Regions from separate parts of the Pantoea sp. sgz302252 genome, predicted to be linked through region 3. Evidence: predicted binding sites of a transcription regulator. Region 3 holds the regulator's gene; each other region holds the start of a gene.
What was found. The regulator LexA, encoded in region 3, represses DNA repair genes until DNA is damaged. The targets are predictions, from matches to a motif close to TNCTGTATGTACATACAGNA.
Positions count from the first base shown of each region.

Region 1: sbmC (DNA gyrase inhibitor SbmC) is a predicted target of LexA. The motif match lies at 4,066-4,085, and genes of this name have one in related genera.
Region 2: sulA (SOS-induced cell division inhibitor SulA) is a predicted target of LexA. The motif match lies at 3,801-3,820, and genes of this name have one in related genera.

Region 1 covers NZ_JBLFJW010000049.1:3,147-11,136, forward strand. The annotation lists gene ACLW56_RS23580 (hypothetical protein) at 1-1,129, shown strand, start outside; gene ACLW56_RS23585 (hypothetical protein) at 1,131-1,529, shown strand; gene ACLW56_RS23590 (DUF496 family protein) at 1,914-2,249, opposite strand; gene ACLW56_RS23595 (FUSC family protein) at 2,414-3,472, opposite strand; gene sbmC (DNA gyrase inhibitor SbmC) at 3,572-4,045, opposite strand; gene dacD (serine-type D-Ala-D-Ala carboxypeptidase DacD) at 4,284-5,450, opposite strand; gene sbcB (exodeoxyribonuclease I) at 5,641-7,065, shown strand; gene ACLW56_RS23615 (APC family permease) at 7,130-7,990, opposite strand, start outside.
Region 2 covers NZ_JBLFJW010000016.1:105,788-113,777, reverse strand. The annotation lists gene helD (DNA helicase IV) at 1-293, opposite strand, end outside; gene ACLW56_RS13860 (YccF domain-containing protein) at 418-864, shown strand; gene yccS (YccS family putative transporter) at 882-3,017, shown strand; gene ACLW56_RS13850 (TfoX/Sxy family DNA transformation protein) at 3,005-3,625, opposite strand; gene sulA (SOS-induced cell division inhibitor SulA) at 3,842-4,339, shown strand; gene ompA (porin OmpA) at 4,694-5,746, shown strand; gene matP (macrodomain Ter protein MatP) at 5,972-6,424, opposite strand; gene ACLW56_RS13830 (Lon protease family protein) at 6,609-7,990, shown strand, end outside.
Region 3 covers NZ_JBLFJW010000011.1:135,412-143,401, forward strand. The annotation lists gene ACLW56_RS10990 (RHS repeat-associated core domain-containing protein) at 1-2,603, shown strand, start outside; gene dinF (MATE family efflux transporter DinF) at 2,802-4,160, opposite strand; gene lexA (transcriptional repressor LexA) at 4,247-4,855, opposite strand; gene ACLW56_RS11005 (diacylglycerol kinase) at 4,965-5,333, opposite strand; gene plsB (glycerol-3-phosphate 1-O-acyltransferase PlsB) at 5,462-7,879, shown strand.

The DNA of each region.
Region 1 (7,990 bases), on a different contig from region 3:
GCTCTACGATTTGTGCATTTATCGAATGGATGGGCAAAGAAACAAAACCACCATTGTGGACGTGAAGCAACAGCCCCTGACGGCTGATTACAGCACACAGATGCACAGCACCAGCAATACCGATGATCCGCTGACAACCATCTACATTATGGAAGTCACGCTTTATCGCAAGCTGATGTTAAAAACGTTGTGCGTCAGCCCGACACCATTCACCCGGATGTACACGCTACAGGAATTTGCGTCGGGCAAAGCCTGCTCGCCGGTTAAGCGTGAGAACCCCTGCTACTTCGAGTCGCAGGACACGATGAAGCCTGAAAGTCAGGGGGGCGAAACCAGGCAACTGCAAATTTCCCGTCCAGAGCGACCGTTTATTGCTAAAGAGTATCCGATTGGAAATCCTGAAGATCCTTTTGAAAAAAGCATCATTGAAGAACAGATTGAGAAAAGATTTAACCATTCATCTGGCTCATTCCCCACTCAGAACTATGCTAGCGCATGTGGGCCTGCAGCATTCTTTTACTGTCTTCAGATGGATCGCCCGGACATCTATGCCCAAGCCTCCCGCGACCTATGGCGATATGGGAAAACAAAAATAGGTGAGCTAGATATTTCACCCAGTAATGGCTGTAAACATCCGTCAGGAACATTTTACACAGCAGATGGAAGACCTAAAATACTTGGGGTTGACTGGATGACGCTTGTCGGGCTCAGGGATTCAGAGAACTCTGTCTTGAGTTTTGATGAACTAGATTCCCCTGTTGCGGGAATAACAATGTGGCAAACTTTGACCGATTGGTTTGAAAAAGCTGGTTATGAAAAGATATTTAGCAATGCAGGGCCGATTCAGGTGGGCATTCAAGGTCTACGAGATCTAAATGAGTATGCTCAAAAAGGATATAAGGTTGTCACACTGATAAATGATGGCTTGCTAGGACGTAGCGATTCGACAACAACAGTACCAACGCACTGGATCGTTTGGGATGGTATTGCAACACAGGACTCCAGCGGTTATATGCATCTCAACTTGTTTTCGTGGGGTGATGTTTTCGATCAGATAAAACATAAGAAAGATGCTTCGTTCTTCTTGTCTAGACTTTTTGGAGGGATGGTTTTTAAACCGTTAAAATAACATGAAAAAAGCATTTGTATTTATCCCTTTACTTGCACTATCAGGGTGCGCGTTACATGCGAGCTTTACTCCTGAAAACAGTGCACTAACTAATGCTATTGTTGGGAAACCCTATTATGCGCAAATAACCATCGCTGGCGGCCGAGTTGCAAAGCTGACAGACATTCACGGTAACAATGAGTTTGTCGCAAACATATCGCCAGAAAATTACGGGTTATACGTGCAACACTGCAACAATGACGAACATGACAACAATTGCGTCCAAGTTAGGGGGACCCCAACAAAGGAAGGTGTAGTTAAAATTCGGGTATCTGGCTTTTTCAATGTTTCGATGCTTGATAAGTCGAGTGATTTCGACAAAACCTACACAGTCCATATCAAGAACCCCGGAACCCTCTGACATGGTAGTCAAACGCATTGCGATCGTTTGAAGCACATTTTTGAATGGGGGAATTGAATACAACGATGGTAGGTGCGGATGAAGCAGGACGACAAAGTTAATGCGTTTATTATCATCATTGTATTGAATAAGCGCCCCCAAGAGTCTCAAACATTTTAGTGACGAATATCACGAAATTGCAAGTTTTCAGATATGGGGGCTTTCTCGGGGGCTTCGTTTGACTCGATGCGATAATTACTATTTATAAACATCATGTTAGATGAGGAATCGAGTCCAGTCAGAGAGCCAAATTTAAAAAAGCCTGCTTTCGAGCAGGCTTTTTGCTTTTTGCTTTTCTGCGTCTGGCGCAGTAAAAAAGCGGTGAGGGCCACCGCTTTTTAAATCTTACTCTGCTTTCGGTTCGGCGGTTTTCAGTTCGCCCATCACTTTCAGCTTCTTGGAGATCTCGCGACGCTCTTTAGAGAGTTCAGCGTTTTTGATGATGTAGTCGTCAACGCGATCTTCATAGTCGGTTTTCATGCTGGCGATGATGCCCTGAATCGCTTCTACGCTCATGCCTGGCTTGATGTAGTCGCTGAGGTTGTCCAGCAGCAGAACGCGTTTCTGGTTGTCACGGACCTTTTTCTCAACGTCCTGAATTTCACGCTGCAGCTTGTTCTTACGACGGAACAGACGAACAAACTCCAGTACGTCCTGGAATGAAGGCTTAGTTGTTTCCATTTTGACACCCCTGATAATTGAGATTCGGATTCGTAAAACAGCCGCTACGGGTAAACATAACTGCTAGCGGCCGCGAATGACAATGGTTTTTGCTCTGGGTTCATCATAACCCTAAACGTTGCTGAATCGAAACAAGCACACCGCAAACCGTGACCGTGTGGGCGTTATTTGCGCAACGCGCGACAAATCAGATGCGACAGCAGTTCCAGCTGTCTTGCCAGCTCCATACTTAACCATACATAGCCGTGCATCGGGGTTTCTGCCAGGTTCTCCCCTTTGTAGTCGCTCACCAGTTGGCGTAACTCTGCAACAATCTCATTGAGCTTTTCGTTGTTCGCCAGAATCGGCTGCGGATTGCCTTCATACAGCGCATGCGCAATCGTAAGCAGCGTCTGTTGCGTCATGTGCTGCATGTCGCGCAGGGTATGGGCATTCAACATCACGTAATGGCTGGCGCGGGACGCCCAGTGCGCGTTGATTTGCAGTTCAAGCATGCAGACCAGGTTGCGGTTAACGGTCTGAATGCCTTCAAAGATAGATTTCTGGATGTGGGTTTCTTTGCTTGCGGGCGTAATCAGCCCACGCATTTTCACCACGTCATTGAGGATTTTTTGCAGATGGCGGTTCAGACGTGGGCGTTCAAGCAAGTTCTGCGAGAACCCAGTCTGATAAAGACGGTTGAACTCTGTCACGTAGCTCGCCATCTGAATACGCCAATGGATGAACGCTCGCTGCGGCCAGATACCGGTAAACAGCATCGCCAGCAATGAGCCAATGATCACGTCGCCACTTCGCCACAGCGCCATGTGCATATCGCCTGGCGGCGCACCCACCACCACCGCAAGCGTGATGCCAATCAGCAATGCCTGATAAGGTTTTTTACCGAGCGCCAGCCAGCCGCAAAGGAACATGGCCGCCGCGCACCAGAGCAGCATTAACGGCAGCGACATCAGCTCCAGCTTGAGTGCCACCAGCCCGAGAACAGAGCCGAGGACAGTTCCGCCGATACGCTCGAAGGCGCGAGGCACCACATTGCCCCAGAATGAAATAGGCCCCATGATCACCACCAGGGTGATCAGAGGCCACGTGCCTTCCGGGATGTTCAGCAGGCGAACCAGAAGAAAAGTCAGAATAAATGCCAGCGAAATACGTATGCCGTGAATAACGCGATAATTCCGGTACAGACGAATTTCAAAAGGACTCAGTGATTTATCGGCGCGCACACCCGCTCTCCGCCAGGGCTAAAGACACAATTGTATCTGCTTTTCTGCTTCTGGCATCACGGATGTGCAAAAAACCTTGTAAAAACCAGGACTTTTACCTTAACCCCCCCGGCGTTTAACAGGCACGTACATCTCAATATCCCAGTGCCCGTCTTTGTTACCATCATTCAGATAGAGCTCGAAGCAGGGTTTGGCCGCCAGCTCGTGATCTTTATCTTCAAGCACGCTATTGAAGAACTGATACCACGGAGTGGAGAAATCGTGATCGATGACCCTGGCAGAAGCTTTAGCATAAAGACCGGCGGCGACTTCAGTGAGAATCACGCCTTCACTGTTGGCCGGGATAGCAAAGCCCTCATCAACGGTGACCACCGTATCGCAACGCAACTTTTCCGCTGGCGTTTCGTCCGGGTTATCGTAGTACACCGCCACCCACTCTTTGGCCGGGATCTTTTGACCGTCTACCCACATAGCCAATTGCTCAAAGCCTTGCTTGACGGTTTGTTCCCATGGCCCAACCATGTGAAAACCTGCCACGACACGTTTTTGTTGCTGGGTAATGCTGTAATCCATACGTCCTCCGCAAACAAGTTTACTGGATAAATATACATATAAAATCTAGCAAACAGCCCTGAAGGAGTATGTGCGATGTTTCACAGAATGGGAAAATCAGATGTCGTCAACACGGGTTGACGACCAGGGGAGCTGCCGGATGGCGCTGCGCTTACCCGGCCTACAAATCCGTCCTGTAGGCCCGTGCAAACGCAGTGCCGCCGGGAAAAAAGTGTCGTCCGGCAGAGTAACAAATAGATCAGGCTTTATGGTGCAACCAGTCGCTAAAGCGTGAGAAGACTCCGCCCTTGCCCACGCTTTCCAGCGTCACCAGCGGCCAATGGGCCACAATCTTGTCACCGTCGTAGAGTTCAATTTCCCCAGCGCGTTGATGGGCTGCAATGGGTGCGTCCAGCTCTTTCTTATCAAGCACGTATTTGGCTTTGATGTTCGGCACTTCCGCTTTTGGCAGCGCCAGCCAGAAATCCTGGTCGGTGCCAAGACTGATCTGTTCTTTATCGCCGTACCAAATGCGTTCTGTCCCCACCTGTTTGCCCGTATGCAGAATTTGCACGGTGTCGAAATTCTGCTGGCCCCATTGCAGCAGCTTGCGAGCCTGATCTTCACGCCCTTTCGGGCTATCAGCCCCCATCACTACTGCAATCAGACGGCGTTTGCCATCGACTGCCGACGCAATCAGGTTAAAGCCTGCACCTGAGGTATGCCCGGTTTTCAGGCCATCCACGTTCATAGTTTTATCCCACAACAGCCCGTTACGGTTGTTCTGGGTGATGCCATTCCAGGTCAGGCTTTTCTCGCTATACATGTGATAGAAATCTGGCTCGCCGTGAATAATCGCCCGGGAAAGCACGGCCAGGTCGTAGGCAGAACTGTGCTGGCCTGGCGCGTCAAGCCCGTGCACAGTTTCAAAATGGGTGTCTTTCAGGCCCAGCTTTTTCACGTAATCGTTCATCATGGTGACGAACTGCGGTTGACCCCCTGCGACGTAGTCAGCCAACGCCACGCAGGCGTCGTTACCGGAATCCACAATCAGGCCGCGGCTAAGGTCATGCACCGTTAAGCGGTCGCCTTCTTTGAGGAACATCAGCGAGGAACCGTTAAACACAGGGTTAACCTTCGCCCACGCATCGCGCCCCACAGTGACCATGTCATCCGGTGAAATACGGTGGCTGTCGATAGCGCGATCGACCACATAGCCTGTCATCAGCTTGGTCAGGCTGGCGGGGTTACGCTGCTGGTGTTCATTACCGGCGGTAAGAATTTGGCCCGTGGTGTAATCCATCAGCACCCAGGAACCGGCCTGAATGGCAGGTGGCTGAACCGGTGCGGGGATATAATCTGCGGCAACGGCGCAGGTGATACTCGAAGCGAGCAAAGATACAGCAACAAACAAACGGCCTTTCAACAGCAAATCCTCTACTTTCTTTCATTCGCCGTTCTTTTTACGGGAGTTACGCTTTACTGACAGCGCTAAATTGCAAGAAAGTATGACATTTCCTGCGAGATGCGCCGCGGGATTGAACCCGTGCCCTTCTGATACCCGGACAAATCGTTTACCATTACCGCCTTTCGCGCTTATGGATCACTGACCGCTCATGCAAGAAACGCCCTCGCAACCTGGATTTCTGTTCCACGATTATGAAACCTTCGGCACCAGCCCACAGCTGGACAGACCCGCGCAGTTTGCGGCCATCCGCACTGACAGCGATTTCAATATCATCGGCGAACCGGAAGTCTTTTATTGCAAGCCTGCCGACGATTATTTACCCCAGCCACAGGCGGTGATGATCACGGGCATTACGCCGCAGGAAGCGCTGGCGAAAGGCGAAAATGAAGCGGCTTTTGCCAAACGCATTCACGACCTGTTTACCGTGCCAAAAACCTGCGTGGTGGGATACAACAACGTGCGTTTCGATGACGAAGTGACCCGCAACATTTTTTACCGAAATTTCTACGATCCGTATGCCTGGAGCTGGCAGAACCATAATTCGCGCTGGGATTTGCTTGATGTTATGCGCGCCTGTTACGCGCTTCGTCCGGAAGGGATCAACTGGCCGGAAAATGAAGAAGGTTTGCCGAGCTTCCGGCTTGAGCATCTGACCAAAGCTAACGGCATTGAGCACAGCAACGCGCACGATGCGATGGCCGATGTTTACGCCACCATTGCGATGGCAAAACTGGTGAAGTCACGTCAACCGCGCTTGTTTGAGTATCTCTACACCTACCGCGGTAAAAACAAACTCGCGACGCTGATTGATGTGCCGCAGATGAAACCGCTGGTGCATATCTCGGGCATGTTCGGTGCCTGGCGCGGCAACACCAGTTGGGTTGCTCCGCTGGCGTGGCATCCGGATAACAAAAACGCGGTGATCATGGTCGACCTGGCAGGTGATATTTCTCCGCTGCTGGAACTGGATGCCGATGAGCTTCGTGAGCGTCTGTATACGCCAAAAGCCGAGCTGGGCGATTTGGCCGCCGTACCGGTCAAACTGGTCCAGCTGAATAAATGCCCGATTCTGGCGCAAGCGAATACGCTGCGCCCTGAAGATGCCGACAGACTGGGCATCAATCGCCAGCAGTGTCTGGATAACCTGAAAATCCTGCGCGATAACCCGCAGGTGCGCGACAAAGTGGTCGCCATCTTCGCTGAAGCAGAGCCGTTTGTCCCTTCACCGAATGTCGATACTCAGCTGTATAACGGTTTCTTTAGCGATGCGGATCGCACAGCGATGAAAATCTTGCTGGAGACAGAACCGCGTAATTTATCGGCGCTGGATTTGACCTTTGCCGACCCGCGAATTGAGAAGCTGCTATTTAACTACCGCGCGCGTAACTTCCCAGGAACACTGGATGAAGCGGAGCAGCAGCGTTGGCTACAGCATCGTCGTAACATCTTTACGCCGGAGCTTTTGCAAGCTTATGCGCAAGAGCTGGAAGCACTTTACGGACAATATGAAGGTGATACCGAGAAGCTGGCTTTGGTGAAGGCGCTGTATCAGTACGCACAAGATATTGTCTGACATCAGAGTGCAGACATAAAAAAACCGGAGGCCATATGACCTCCGGTTTTTTATTGCGTCAGGATTACTGCGCGATATCTTCGTACTGCGGCACCGGGTTACGGAAGCTGCGGGTCACACAGGCGAGGTAAATCACGCCAATCGCGCCCCAAATCAGGCCGAGAACCATGGAGCTCTCTTCCAGGTTGATCCACAAAGCACCTACCGTCAACGCACCACATACCGGCAAAATCAGGTAGTTGAAGTGGTCTTTCAGCGTCTTGTTACGCTTCTCGCGGATCCAGAACTGAGAGATAACGGACAAGTTAACGAAGGTAAACGCCACCAGCGCACCAAAGTTAATCAGCGCTGTCGCGGTAACCAAATCGAACTTGATAGCCAGCAGGGCAATCGCGCCCACCAGCAGCACGTTCCATGCCGGAGTACGCCATTTCGGATGCACATAACCGAAGAAGCTTTTCGGGAACACGCCGTCACGACCCATTACGTACATCAGACGAGAAACGCCTGCGTGCGCCGCCATACCAGAAGCCAGAACGGTGACGCTGGAGAAAATCAGCACGCCCCACTGGAAGGTTTTACCGGCAACGTACAGCATGATTTCAGGCTGAGAGGCATCCGGGTCCTTAAAGCGAGAGATGTCCGGGAAGTACAGTTGCAGGAAGTAAGAAGCAACGATAAACACCAGACCGCCAATCAGCGCTGTCAGGAAAATGGCTTTCGGGATAACGCGCTCAGCATCTTTGGTTTCTTCAGACAGAGAAGAGATACCGTCAAAACCGAGGAACGAGAAGCACAGGATTGTCGCCCCGGTGATCATCGGCGTGATTTGCGCGCCATCAGACCAGAACGGACGAGTGCTGGTTAACGTACCTGCGCCAACACCGTTCATCACGCCCCAGACGATCATGCCGACAATCACGGC
Region 2 (7,990 bases), on a different contig from region 3:
ACTGCGCTCATCTCGTCGCTCCACTGCTGCCAACGGATTTGCAAATGATGGTGGAAACGCTGGGTATCAGCCCATTCCGTGCCGTGCAAACGCACCACTTTATCGTCCGGAAGCACAAACTCCAGCTCGCCCCAGACCAGTCCTCGCTTGCAGTGAATGGCAGCCAGCTGATTAAACGGGATCAGGTATTCATGACGATCGCCAGAGACTTTCACGCCAGCATGAAGAAGTTCGACCCGATCGTAAGGATGTTGCGCCATTCGCTTGCCGAGCGCGGTTGCTTTTAGTTCCATGTCTTGCCAAATCCCGGATGTAGACTTATCCATGACAGTGTAACCGCCAGATACCAGGTGCTCCAGCGCAAAAAAACGTTACAATCGTCAGGTCTTCCTTTTCACAGGACTGAACTGAGGTCTTATGCGTACTATTTTGAATATTCTGAATTTTGTATTGGGCGGTTTTGCCACCACCCTCGGCTGGCTTCTGGCAACAGTGGTCAGCATCGTGCTGATTGTCACTTTGCCTCTGACACGTTCCTGTTGGGAAATCACCCGGCTGTCGCTGTTTCCGTTTGGTAACGAAGCCGTTCATGTCGATGAACTTAATCCGAATGAGAAAAGCGCGCTGATGAACACGGGTGGCACGCTGCTTAACGTGTTGTGGTTTGTGTTATTTGGCTGGTGGCTGTGCCTGACGCACATCGTCGCAGGTATTGCCCAGTGTATTACCATCATCGGCATCCCTGTGGGCATCGCCAATTTCAAGATTGCAGCCATTGCACTGTGGCCGGTGGGCCGTCGCGTTGTCTCTGTTGAGACCGCTCGCGCCGCGCGTGAAGCCAATGCTCGTCGTCGCTTTCAGTAACGGGAACTGACTGCCGTATGCTAAGTCCCTTATTGCAACGCTACACATGGAACAGTAACTGGCTTTATAACGTCAGGATCTTCATCGCCCTGTGCGGAACGACCGCCGTGCCCTGGTGGCTGGGCGAGGTCAAACTGACCATTCCTTTAACGTTGGGCGTGGTCGCCGCGGCGCTTGCCGACCTGGACGACCGCCTGGCGGGCCGCCTGCGTAATCTCGTGATTACCCTGGTTTGCTTCTTTATCGCGTCGGCTTCGGTTGAGCTGCTCTTCCCGTGGCCGTGGGCCTTCGCGCTAGGGCTGACGCTCTCTACCAGCGGTTTTATTTTGCTTGGCGGGCTTGGGCAGCGTTACGCGACCATCGCTTTTGGTGCTTTGCTGATAGCCATTTATACGATGCTCGGCGTTTCGCTTTACGAGCACTGGTATCAGCAGCCTTTACTGCTGTTGGCAGGTGCCGTGTGGTACAACCTGCTCACCCTGACCGGGCATCTGATTTTCCCCATCCGCCCGTTACAGGACAATCTGGCGCGCAGTTTTGGCCAGTTAGCCCATTATCTGGAGCTGAAATCCCGCCTGTTCGACCCCGATATTGAAGACCAGTCACAGGAACCGATTGTCGAACTGGCTATGGCTAATGGTCAGCTGGTTGCGACGTTAAATCAGACCAAAGCGAGCTTATTGACCCGCTTGCGTGGCGATCGCGGGCAACGAGGGACAAGGCGAACCCTGCACTACTATTTTGCTGCGCAGGATATCCATGAGCGAGCCAGCTCATCGCACGTTCAATATCAACCCTTACGCGATAGCTTCCGCTACAGCGACGTCATGTTCCGCTTCCAGCGCCTGCTTTCCATGCAATCTCAGGCCTGCCAGCAGCTCTCTCGTTCGATTCTTCTGCGCAAGCCTTATCAGCACGATCCTCGCTTCGAAAGAGCTTTTGCACATCTTGATGCGGCCCTGGATCGCGTGACCGCAAGTGGTGGCGATAAAGAGCAAGTGAAAGCGTTGGGTTATCTGCTCAATAACCTGCGAGCCATCGACGCTCAACTGGCGACCATCGAATCTGAACAGCAGTTGGCCATGCCGCAGAGTGAATCGGAAACCCAGCTCGCCGATGACCGCCTGCATGGGTTTAGTGATGTCTGGCTCAGATTGAGCCGCAATTTTTCACCTGAATCAGCCCTGTTCCGCCATGCTGTACGCATGTCGCTGGTGTTATGCGCAGGCTATGCGTTTATCCAGTTCACCGGGTTAAATCACGGTTACTGGATATTGCTCACCAGCCTGTTTGTTTGCCAACCGAACTACAACGCAACACGTCATCGCCTGGCATTGCGAGTGATCGGCACGTTAATTGGCGTCGCTATTGGGCTACCGGTTTTGCTGCTGGTTCCCTCTGTGGAAGGACAATTGCTGCTGATCGTGGTGACTGGCGTGCTGTTTTTTGCCTTTCGAAATGTCCAGTACGCACATGCCACCATGTTCATCACCCTGCTGGTTTTGCTGTGTTTCAATCTGCTGGGCGAAGGTTTTGAGGTTGCCCTGCCCCGCATTATCGATACGCTCATTGGCTGTGCAATCGCCTGGGCCGCAGTGAGTTTTATCTGGCCCGACTGGAAGTTCCGCAATCTGCCTATTGTGCTTGGCCGGGCGCTGGATGCGAACTGTCGCTATCTGGACGCCATCCTTGAGCAATATCATCAGGGCCGGGATAACCGTCTGGCATATCGAATTGCACGACGCGATGCGCATAACCGTGATGCGGAACTGGCTTCAGTGATCTCCAATATGTCGACTGAGCCCAGAGCAACCGCGGAGATGCGTGAATCGGCTTTCCGCTTGCTGTGCCTGAACCATACGCTGACCAGCTATATCTCTGCGTTGGGTGCTCACCGGGAAAAACTCACTAACGTGGACATTCTGACGCTGCTCGATGATGCCGTTTGTTATGTTGATGACGCTTTTCACCAACGGCCAACGGATGAGCAACGCGTTCAGGCTGCATTAGCCAGCTTAATGCAGCGCATTCGCGATCTCGATCCGGGTACTGAGACTAAAGCATCATTGGTGGTTCAACAGATAGGGCTGATGGTTAACCTGCTGCCAGAGATTTGCCATCTCCAGCAACAGGTGGCCCCTCACTCGTCGTAGTTTCCTTTCCCCGCCAGCAGCATCTCCGCCCAGGCCTGGAGATACTGTCGGCGGGTTTCAGGAATAATGGCGGCATGCATGCCCAGAATGGCGCCTTCCAGAGCAAACAGCACGCTGATGCTTAAATCTTTGCGGACGCAGCGCAACCGATACCAGACGGTAGCGGAACCCAACGCTCGCAGCATTTCGGGGTCGTGGATCCCGACTTCATGCAGCAACATTTCAAGCTGATAAGTAATGTTCGGCAGTTGCTTCATACGCCGCGAACTGTCTCGCTGCGTTTTCTCATTACGGGCATCCTGTAACGACTGTGCCGACTTCTGCAACAGCAGAGGCGGATCGCCCCACAAGCCTTCATCAACCAGATAATAATTCAGCGATACCGGACGCCCCCGCTTGCTCAAGGTCAACAACCTCTGCGGTGTCACCTCATAGCCCGCCTCTTGCTCACAGACCCTAAGATAAAGTTCTCCGTGTGCCACCATCGCAAAGACCGTATCGTCGATGGAAAGGCTGTAGCCTCCGAACAATTGCCGGTGATGAATACTTCCCAGAGAAGACAAACATTCTTCAGATTCATAGATCCTTTTATACGTCATATTTTTCATGATTCTTTCCTGTAATCATGGGGTTAAAGAAGTCATTTTTATAACGGATCCGTTAATGAGAAACATAGGGAACTTCATATGCTGGGGCAAGATGTTCTTATCGTCCGCAAAAGGATCTGTACAATTTTGCGAGGCGCTTTCAGAAAATGAGGTTGATCTTTAGGTTCACCAGGTATACTGTATATTCATACAGTAACCCACAGGGCGGGACACATTATGTACACTTCAGGTTATGCAAATCGCAACGCAATGGCTTCTGCAGCCGCAGTTCGTCAGCAACAGCACAGTACCACTGGGCTTATCAGCGAAGTGCTGTATCGTGAAGATCAGCCAATGATGACCCAGCTTCTGTTACTGCCGCTTTTACAGCAGCTTGGTCAGCAGGAACGCTGGCAGCTGTGGTTAACGCCGCAGCAGAAATTAAGCCGTCAATGGGTGCAGGCATCCGGTCTGCCTTTGTCTAAACTCATGCAGGTAAGCCAGATGTCTCCAGGCTCAACGCTCGAAAGCATGGTTCGTGCACTGCGCACCGGAAACTATAGCGTGGTGATCGGTTGGGTTTCAGAAGAGTTAACAGAAGAAGAGCATCTTCGTCTGGCCAATGCGGCTGAAGAAGGTAACGCGATGGGGTTCATTATGCGCCCCGTAAGCACCACTTCTCAGCCATCGAGACAGTTTTCTGGCCTGAAAATTCACTCTGATTTGTATCATTAAGTGAATTTAGGAGTTTTCCTGGTATTTTTTTTGCTCGAACGATAGCCCTTTCATTTACGGGGTCAATTTTAGCAAGATGCTTGTCTGGTGCGGTTTCCGGCATTTTCCCATGAACAAAAAATCAACATAAATGTTAAATATTGTGTATACAACTCTTTTTTTTTCATATGCCTGACGGAGTTCACACTTGTAAGTTTCCAACTACGTTGTAGACTTTACATCGCCAGGGGTGATCGGCTTAAGCCACAGATATGGCGTACTTATGAATTAGGTCCCGCCCCCGGTGAAGGATTTAACCGTGAACTTCTACATGGATATTCATGGCGATTTTTGGATGATAACGAGGCGCAAAAAATGAAAAAGACAGCTATCGCGATTGCAGTGGCACTGGCTGGCTTCGCTACCGTAGCGCAGGCCGCACCGAAAGATAACACCTGGTATGCAGGTGGTAAGCTGGGTTGGTCCCAGTTCCACGATACCGGTTGGTATAACAGCTCCCTGAACAACAACGGTCCAACCCACGATTCCCAGCTTGGCGCTGGTGCTTTCGGTGGTTACCAGGTAAACCCGTATGTTGGTTTCGAAATGGGTTATGACTGGCTGGGTCGTATGCCTTACAAAGGCTCCGTACAGAACGGCGCATTCAAAGCTCAGGGCGTTCAGCTGACGGCTAAACTGGGTTACCCGGTAACTGACGATCTGGACATCTACACCCGTCTGGGCGGCATGGTATGGCGTGCAGACTCCAGCAACAACGTTGCTGGCGACAACCACGACACTGGCGTTTCCCCAGTATTCGCTGGCGGCGTGGAGTGGGCAGTAACCCGCGACATCGCTACCCGTCTGGAATACCAGTGGGTTAACAACATCGGCGACGCGGGTACCGTTGGCGTGCGTCCAGACAACGGTATGCTGAGTGTAGGTGTTTCCTACCGCTTCGGCCAGGGCGAAGTTGCTCCAATCGTAGCTCCGGCTCCGGCTCCAGCTCCAGAAGTACAGACCAAGCACTTCACTCTGAAGTCTGACGTGCTGTTCAACTTCAACAAAGCAACGCTGAAACCAGAAGGTCAGCAGGCACTGGATCAGCTGTACACTCAGCTGAGCGATCTGGATCCTAAAGACGGTTCCGTCGTTGTTCTGGGCTTCACCGACCGTATCGGTTCTGACGCTTACAACCAGAAACTGTCTGAGAAACGTGCTCAGTCTGTTGTCGACTACCTCGTCTCTAAAGGTATCCCGGCTAACAAGATCTCCCCACGTGGTATGGGCGAATCTAACCCAGTGACTGGCAACACCTGTGACAACGTGAAAGCTCGCGCTGCACTGATCGACTGCCTGGCACCAGATCGTCGCGTAGAGATCGAAGTTAAAGGCATCAAAGACGTTGTAACTCAGCCTCAGGCTTAAGTTCTCGTCTAATAAAAAACCCCGCAATGCGGGGTTTGAGACTGATGACAAACCTCTAACGAATACCGTTTTGTCATGGGTGGCAGAACAAAAAATAAGGAAAATCAATTTATTGATTTTCGGCTGCTCACCACAAAGAAGGAAAAACCACGCTTTTTCCTTCTTTGTCAGCAATCTGAAACCCCGCGATGCGGGGTTTTTTTTATGCTTTATTCACCGTAAGTATCATTCTTTTCCCAGAAGCGCCTGCAAATCTTGCTTGAGCGTGGTCATCTTGCTCGCGTACTTCTCTTTATTTTCCGCATCTTCAATCAGCTGCACGACGGTCTCTGAGAGTGTCTTCCCTCTTCTTTGAGCCAAACCTGCCAACCGTTGCCAGACGATGAACTCCAGATCGATAGACTTCTTACGAGTATGCTGATGTTCTGCATTGAAGTGCCGCTTGCGGCGTGCGCGGATAGTCTGCTTCATTCGGTTGAACAACGCAGGATTCATGTGCTGATTAATCCACTCATTGACCTGCACAGGTTTGTTCTCGAACGTCAGTAGACTATCTACGGCTTCTTGCGCGGCGCTGGTTTCAATGTAGCGGGTGATCAACTCGCCTTCCCGGTGTTTTTTGACCAGGTACTTCCATTTCCAGCCGCTTTCAAGGTTTTCCAGTTGTTGATATTTCATCGCGATCCCAATGTGACCGTGTAACTCATTTCAGAATAACAGGTTTTTGCTAATGTGCTGAGAAGAAATCACCCTCCCGTCGTAAGGCTAACCCCACTCTGAAAGTTGCCCGCTAATCCCCGTGTGCTCACTCTCGCCTTGAGGTATAATCACCCGCTTTACATCTGACTAAAAAACAGCGACTTTGACGATTACTAAACTTTCACAGCGCGATCTTGTCCCCGATCTCGAGGCTTATCAGACGCTGTTTACCCAGCCAGATTTGGCAACCGAAACCGATTCCTTACCCGGCGAACTGCAGGCCCGTCTGCATTATGCGCTGGACCAGTTCCTCTACCCACAAGCCATTTCCGATTTTCTGCTGGTAAAGGCACCTGAAGAGCCTGAATACCTTGCGCTGTTGGCTGATGCTACGCGTGAGCTTCGTAAGGCTCCTGATGCCCTTCACGGTGTGCGCTATACGGTTAATGGCGCTCAAATCAGCCAAACTGTGGCAGAAAATTCTGATGATAACTTCGCAAGCCAGGGGCCAGTGATTCAGGCTGACTGGGTTGAAGCTGAACAGCTGTTCGGCTGCGTGCGTCAATTCAATGGCGAAATCTCACTGCAACCTGGCCTTGTTCATCAGGCTAACGGTGGCGTGTTGATTCTTTCTCTGCGAACGTTGCTTTCACAGCCTCTCCTCTGGATGCGGCTGAAAAACATTGTTTCGCAGCAGCGTTTTGACTGGCTGACCTTCGATGACTCGCGCCCTCTGCCTGTCTCCATCCCTTCCATGCCGTTATCGCTCAAAGTGATGCTGGTCGGTGAACGAGAATCGCTGGCTGATTTTCAGGAGATGGAACCGGAGTTATGCGAAAAAGCCATCTACAGTGAATATGAAGACAATCTGCAAATTGTCGATGAAGAAGCGCTGAAAAGCTGGTGTCAGTGGATCTGGCATGTTGCTCGCGGGTTGAATCTTCCGGGGCCGGCAACGGATGCCTGGCCGCTGCTCATTCAGGAAGGCGCTCGCTATACCGGCGATCAGCAGACACTGCCTCTGTGCCCTTTGTGGATTGGCCGCCAGCTGCGTGAAGCAGCCGCTTTCTGTGAAGGAGATGCCTTTACAGCTGAGCAACTCGCCACGATGCTCAATCAGCGCCAGTGGCGTGAAGGCTACCTTGCTGAGCGCATGCAGGATGAAATCCTGCTGGAGCAGATCCTGATTGAGACCGAAGGCGAGCAGATTGGCCAAATCAACGCCCTGTCTGTGGTGGAGTTTCCAGGCCACCCTCGCGCATTTGGTGAGCCATCGCGTATTAGCTGTGTTGTGCACATTGGCGACGGTGAGTTCACCGATATCGAGCGGAAAGCGGAACTGGGCGGCAATATCCATGCGAAAGGCATGATGATCATGCAGGCCTTTTTAATGGCTGAATTGGGGCTTGAGCAGCAGATTCCTTTCTCAGCGTCTCTGACGTTCGAGCAGTCCTACAGCGAAGTCGATGGTGACAGTGCGTCCATGGCTGAGCTTTGCGCCTTAATCAGTGCCCTTTCCGGTGTGCCGATTAATCAAAGCCTGGC
Region 3 (7,990 bases):
AGGTACGTACGACAAAAATAAATTATTGGCCTTATGGCCTGGAACCTAAAGTTGAAAGCACGGCTATTGACGATACAACCATTGGATATTTAAATTATGATGGTTTGGGGCGTTTGACGCAAGAAGATCGTAATCCCAATCAGCTAGATCGCTTCGTGACGCGATATGAATATGAAGCTGGATATACGGTAGCCAGTAAAAAAACAACACCGCGTAATAGAGCTATTCAATATACTTATTTCCCTGAATTTGATTCGTTACCTGCAACAATTACCATGCCAGGAAATGAAGGAAAATATCAATACGAGTATAACAAAGATACGGTGAAGCTTATCAGAGAGACCTATACACTCGGGTCTAAAAAAAATATACGTGATATCACGTATGATCAAAACCTGAACGTAATCAGTGAAACAGTCACTGATGGTTTTGCTATCGGCAGCTACAAGAATGAATTTCTGCGTACGACTTCTGGACGGATAAAGAAGATGATTAAATCATCTGCAGGAAGACCGTCCCAAACCATCAATTATAGTTATGATTCAGCAGGACGAGTGAGTAAAATCTATATCAATTATGATGAGAGAAACGATCTGGAAATCAGCGTATTTTATCTGGCTGGAGATTTACCATCGGATGTTTCCTATATTTTTAAACAGTCGAATCGGAACGATCAGGTATACAGACTCGAACTTTCTTATGATCATCAGCTACGTGTTATAAATAAAGTTTATTCTGATACTACCGGAAAGGTGCTTGCACACCATAAAGAGGAATTTAATGGATTCGGTAATGTTATTAAGAAAGATATTTTCACAACCCCTGCGAATTCAACGATAACGACATACGATTTTGACTATCTTGGGCGTTTGATAACTGCCGATATTTCAAATCTGTCAACAGCCTATCCTACGAACGCTAATGGATATAACATCACATGGTATAAGTATATTTATGACAAGTTCAACAATATTTCCTCTTGTAGAACAGTAGATGAGAGTTCCAGTAATACAACTATTACAGATTTTACATATGCAGGGAAAAACCCATTTGAATTAATAAGAATATCCCAATCGGGGTACCAACCTTCTTTACCTGTAATGCTTAGCTATGATGAATCTGGAAATATTATAACAAAATCAACGGGTAACCGTTCGTTCACCTATGCGTATGATTCATTTGAGAAATTAGCCAAAGTTTTCGAGTCGAACCGTACTGTATCCTTTCAATCCAATAGTGAAGGTTCATTGGGTAGTGAAGAATTGAGTGTAGAAGATGTCAGATCGCGTGGTTATGGCACCAGCTTTGGCTATAGCAACAGTATATTCGATACCTCATGGAGAAAACAGGCAACATCAACAACAAATGAGCACATTGCCAGTTATATCCATACTCCGGCCGGGGTCGATACGATGAACGTACTGGGCGGTGGTTCAGGTAGTTACACGAAAACACAAACACTACAATTCAGCGATCGCCTCGGTGGGGTGTTTGGCGAAATCGATGGCTCGCTCCCCTCCCCAGGAGAAGTTACGCCTTTACTATATAGCCCTTATGGTTATATCAAGGATGCAGAAGTTCCAGCGGCCTATGATCCCATCCGATTTGCAGGAGCCCGGTATGATGATCTAACAAAGCTTTATCATTTAGGAAATGGCACACGAGCGTACGACAGTTCGTTGATGCGCTTTATGCAATATGACGCTATGAGTCCTTTCGGCAAGGGTGGAATTAACCCTTACAATTATTGCATCTGTGATCCCATAACCTACTCTGATCTCTCCGGGCAGGGACGCGATGTTGCAATAATGTTTGCCTCTTTGGGACTGGTTCTTTCTATATTTAGTTTTGGGCTTGGTGCACTTGCGCTTCTGGGGTCGGCACCACTCCTGTTGAGTGGTATAGCACTGGCTGGAGGTGTCCTCGGTGTTGCTGGTGCTGCGACGGGTCTTGCTGCGACTTTAGTGGAAGATGATAATGTCGCTCAGCAGCTAACCATTGCCAGTGCAGTACTCGGTGGGGCAGGCATCTTATTTGAAAGTTTTCCGGCAATCATGTTTATCGGACACCGTGTTACATGGCGATTGGCGCAAAAATATTCAACCAGTAGAGTTATCCAGATAAACACTGGGTTTCAAAAAGTTTATCCAGGGGCAAACTATACAATCTCCGGAAAGTTCATGTTCAATGGCCGTAATACTCGAATGGTCAAAGCACATGGTAATATTGATAGCCTGGCGGTCCCCGTAGAGGTTGCAAACAATCCTGGGCGCTGGGTGGATCAAGGTAAAAGCGTGGAAGAGTTTGCAAACTTTACTCGCACTGTTCTTAACAGCACTGCCCTGGACGACAGTGACAGTGCAATTTTTCTGGCTGCATGTGGTGGATCGCCAGCAGGTGCACGTAACAATGCACAAAATCTTGCAACTGCCCTGAACAGGAGTGTCTATGCTTTCCCCTCTCGCAAAATCTTCAGTATCGTGGGGGGGACTTTTACGGATCCAAAGATAACGGTATTTGGAACGCCCTGGTTTATGAAGCTAAAACAATTCAACCCAGGAGTTGCAATGGGGGAGGCAATACCGATGTTCCCACTTGCGTAGTGTGAAATGAACATTTGGTGGAGTTACCTGTTTGTTGCGGTATTTCAGGTGACTCCACTACAGTATTTTGACATCAAGACTGAATATACAGATACTCCACAAAACTCAATTATAATCGGTATCATGCACCACTTTGAACATTTCGAACTCCACTGACCTCAAGCCAACTCTATCTAAATCAGGTTGCATCTGGGGGCTTCAAAAAAATGGAGTATGCCGATCCAGAACTGACGACGAGAGTGAAAACCAGGTTCCGCGTTGCCAGTGACGTCGCCAAATCCATGCCAGAGAGAGCCCGCGCAGCGCGAGAAACACCGCCAGCGACAGCCACAATCCGTGGTTGCCAAACAGCGGCACGGTTAACAGGGTCAGAGCAAAGCCAGCGGCGGCGACAGCCATGCTGTTACGCATTTCCGCCCCTCGTGTCGCACCGATAAACATGCCATCCAGCAAATAACACCAGACGCCAATCACCGGCAGAATGACCTGCCAGATAACATAACGATCGGCCAGCTCACGCAGTTGTGGCAGAGAAGTCAGCATCGCCACAATGTGCTCCCCGCCGACGGCATAAATCATGGCAAACGCCAGTGCCACTAAGCCGGATTGTCGGCACGCCGCTTTCCAGACGTGCAGCAGTTGGCTGTCATCTCTTGCGCCATATGCTTGCCCAGAATGGGCTTCAACCGCATAAGCAAAACCATCCAGCGCGTAGGCGGTGAACGTCAGCATGGTCATCAACACGGCGTTGACCGCGACAATGTCGCTGCCCAAACGCGCGCCAAACACGGTCAGAGCGCCAAAGCAGAGTTGCAGTAGCAGCGAACGCAGCATGATGTCCCGGTTGAGTGCCAACAGACGACGAACATTACCACGCCAGGCCTCTTTCAACAGCGCTAACGAAATGCCACGCAAATGCAGTACCCGCCGAACCATCAGCAAGCCAATGAAGAAAGTGACATATTCCGAACACGCGGTTGCCAGCGCTGCGCCCTGCACGTTCATGTGCAGACCCATCACCAGCCACAAATCGAGCACGATGTTCAGCACATTCCCCACCACCAGCAAAATGACCGGTGCGCGAGCATACTGCACACCAAGCAGCCAGCCCAGTAAGACCAGGTTTGCCAGAGAAGCGGGCGCGCTGAGCCAGCGGATCTCAAGGAAGCGCCTTGCCTGTTCCAGCACCGCATCGCTGCCACCGACAATATGCAGCGCCAGCTCGATAAGCGGCGTACGAAGCAGGACAATCGCGAACCCGGCAGCCAGCGCCAGTAACAGCGGTTGTACCAAAGCACGCGCCAGCCGCTGGGGGTCTTTCGCGCCATAAGCCTGAGCCGTCAGGCCGGTGGTGCTCATTCGCAGGAAAAGCAGCAGCATGAAGAGGAAGCTGGTCGCCATTGAACCCACTGCGACACCGCCCAGATACACAGGACTATCCAGATGCCCGATCACCGCCGTATCCACCAGCCCCAGTAAAGGGACAGTGATATTGGAGAAAATCATCGGCAGCGCAAGACGCCACAATGCCTTGTCCGCAGCAGTGAATAGCGACATCGGAAAACCTGTGAGAGTGGAAAGGTAAAACGAAGTGGCGCCAGAATTGCGCCACTCAAAACACGAAGCAGAAGGCTAAAGGATGATTATAGCCATTCGCCGTTACGGATCACGCCAACCGCCAGGCCTTCAATAGAGAAGTTCTGTTCGCGCAGGTCGACCACGATCGGGGAAAATTCGCTGTTTTCAGGCAGAAGCTCAACGGTGCTGCCCTGTTTTTTCAGGCGTTTGACCGTCACTTCATCGTCGATGCGCGCGACAACCACCTGGCCGTTACGCACATCCTGAGTTTTATGCACCGCCAGCAGGTCGCCATCAAGGATGCCGATGTCGCGCATCGACATGCCGCTGACGCGCAGCAGGAAATCTGCGCTTGGCTTGAACATGCCTGGATCAACCTGATAATGGCCTTCAATATGTTGCTGTGCCAGCAGCGGCTCACCGGCTGCCACGCGGCCAATCAGTGGGATGCCCGCTTCTTCTTCAACCAGAAGACGAATGCCGCGAGAAGCCCCGGAGACAATCTCAAGCACGCCTTTACGCGCCAGCGCTTTCAGGTGCTCTTCAGCCGCATTAGGGGACTTAAATCCCAGGCGCTGTGCAATTTCCGCACGCGTCGGTGGCATGCCCGTCTGGCTGATGTGATCCCGGATGAGATCAAACACCTCTTGCTGCCTGGTCGTTAACGCTTTCATTCCGCCCCCTGGGTGTATATACAGTTATGCTGTGAGTATATACAGTTGATGGCGAATTTGGAACCGCAAAACGCACAAAAAACCAGACGGTTGCGTAATTATGTGGCGTCTATCGAAAATACGACCACAGTAGCAGCACCCAGGTGATGACGGCAATAAAGATAGCCAGCAGAACTGCGGCAGACCCCATATCCTTCGCGCGCCCTGACAACTCGTGATGCTCCGGCCCGATACGGTCGACCACCGCTTCAATCGCACTGTTGAGAATTTCCACTATCATCACCAGAAGCACCGAACCAATCAGCAGGACGCGGGTGATAGCATCCACGTCCAGCCAGCAGGCAATAATAACGGCGATAACGGCAGCGGTGCCCTCCTGACGGAAAGCGGCTTCGTGCTTCCACGCCGCACGAAAACCTTTCCAGGAGTAGCCTGTTGCCTTGATGATTCGGGTTAACCCGGTGGTATTATTGGCCATCAAAAGAACCTTTTTATTTATTAACGTCAATGTCCCTGCGCGCCGTAAGTGGTAGAACAGATATTCTGCTTACTTTCTGTTATCCTTGCGACGCATTTGCATGATTAACCAGAGGCTTTACATCGTTTATGTCTGGCTGGCCACGAATTTACTACAAATTACTGAATTTACCATTAAGCGTGCTGGTAAAAAGCAAGTCCATTCCGGCAAATCCTGCCCAGGAACTTGGACTCGATACCTCACGCCCAATTATGTACGTTCTGCCCTATAACTCGAAGGCAGATCTGCTGACGTTACGCGCCCAATGTCTGGCGCACGATCTCCCGGATCCGCTGGAGCCGCTGGTGATCGACGGAACCGAGCTGCCGCGTTACGTGTTCATTCACGGCGGGCCGCGCGCGTTCACTTATTACACGCCGAAAGAAGAATCCATCAAGCTGTTCCACAACTATCTGGACCTGCATCGCAGCAACCCGGATCTCGACGTGCAGATGGTGCCGGTTTCGGTGATGTTTGGGCGTTCTCCGGGGCGCGAAAAAGGCGAAGTTAACCCGCCACTGCGCATGATGAACGGTTTCCAGAAGTTCTTCGCCGTCACCTGGCTTGGTCGTGACAGCTTCGTGCGTTTCTCGCCGTCCGTGTCACTGCGCCGCATGGCGACCGAACACGGCACAGACAAAATTATTGCGCAGAAGCTGGCTCGTGTGGCACGTACGCACTTCGCCCGTCAGCGTCTGGCGGCCGTAGGCCCGCGCCTGCCTGCGCGTCAGGATTTGTTCAACAAGCTGCTGGCGTCCAAAGCGATTGCCCGCGCCGTTGAAGATGAAGCGCGCAGCAAGAAAATCTCCCACGAAAAAGCGCAGCAGAACGCCATTGCGCTGATGGAAGAGATTGCGGCTAACTTCTCTTACGAGATGATCCGCCTGACAGACCGCGTCCTGGGCTTTACCTGGAACCGCCTCTATCAGGGGATTAACGTTAACAACGCCGAGCGAGTACGCCAGTTGGCCCACGACGGTCACGAGATTGTCTATGTGCCTTGCCACCGCAGCCACATGGACTATCTGCTGCTCTCTTACGTGCTCTACCATCAAGGGCTGGTGCCGCCGCACATCGCTGCGGGGATCAACCTGAACTTCTGGCCAGCCGGCCCGATTTTCCGCCGCCTGGGCGCGTTCTTTATTCGTCGTACCTTCAAGGGCAACAAGCTCTATTCCACCGTGTTCCGTGAATACCTCGGCGAACTGTTCAGCCGTGGTTACTCCGTTGAGTACTTCGTGGAAGGTGGCCGTTCCCGTACTGGTCGCCTGCTCGACCCGAAAACCGGCACGCTGTCGATGACCATTCAGGCGATGCTGCGCGGCGGGACACGTCCAATCACACTCGTGCCAATTTACATCGGCTACGAGCACGTGATGGAAGTGGGCACCTACGCGAAAGAGCTGCGTGGCGCGACCAAAGAGAAAGAGAGCCTGCCTCAGATGCTGAAAGGCCTGAGCAAGCTGCGTAATCTCGGCCAGGGCTATGTGAACTTTGGCGAACCGATGCCGCTGATGACCTACCTCAATCAGCACGTGCCAGAATGGCGCGAGTCTATCGACCCGATTGAAGCAATTCGCCCGGCCTGGCTGACGCCAACGGTGAACAACATTGCCGAAGACCTGATGGTGCGCATCAACAACGCAGGCGCGGCGAATGCCATGAACCTGTGTGTGACCGCGCTGTTGGCTTCTCGTCAACGTTCTTTGACCCGCGAACAGCTCGCCCAGCAGTTAGACTGCTATCTGCAGCTGATGCGCAATGTGCCGTATTCGAAGGATTCGACCGTGCCTGCCCTCAGCGCCAACGAACTTATCGATCATGCGCTGCAGATGAATAAGTTCGAAGTGGAGAAAGACACCATCGGTGACATCATCATTCTGCCGCGCGAGCAGGCGGTGCTGATGACCTACTATCGCAACAACATCACGCATATGCTGATGATCCCGTCCTTGCTGGCCGCGATTGTCACTCAGCATCGTAAACTCTCACGCGAAGAGATGGTTCGCCACGTCGAGACCCTGTACCCGATGCTGAAAGCCGAGCTGTTCCTGCGCTGGGAAAAAACCGAACTGGCGGGCGTTATCGACCTGTTGCTGGCAGAAATGCAGCGTCAGGAGTTGGTCACGGTTGAGAATGACACGGTCAGCATTAACCCGTCTCACTCCCGCACGCTGCAGTTGCTGGCAGCCGGTGCGCGCGAGACGCTGCAACGCTACGCCATCACCTTCTGGCTGCTGAGCGCGAACCCGTCAATCAACCGCAGTACGCTGGAGAAAGAAAGCCGCACCGTGGCACAGCGTCTCTCCGTGCTGCACGGCATCAACGCGCCAGAGTTCTTCGACAAAGCAGTATTCAGCACCTTGGTGCTGACGCTGCGTGACGAGGGCTTTATCAGCGACTCCGGCGATGCCGAACCGGCGGAAACCATGAAGGTTTACCAGATGCTGGCGGAGCTGATCACTTCCGATGTGCGTTTGACGATTGAGAGCGCCAGTCAGGACTAGGTAAACTGCAAAAACCTTCCTTCGGGAAGGTTTTTTAGTCTTTGCGCCCTCTCCACGTGGGAGAGGGTCGGGGAGAGGGCATCAGACCGCACAAGGTAAACAGCAAAAAAC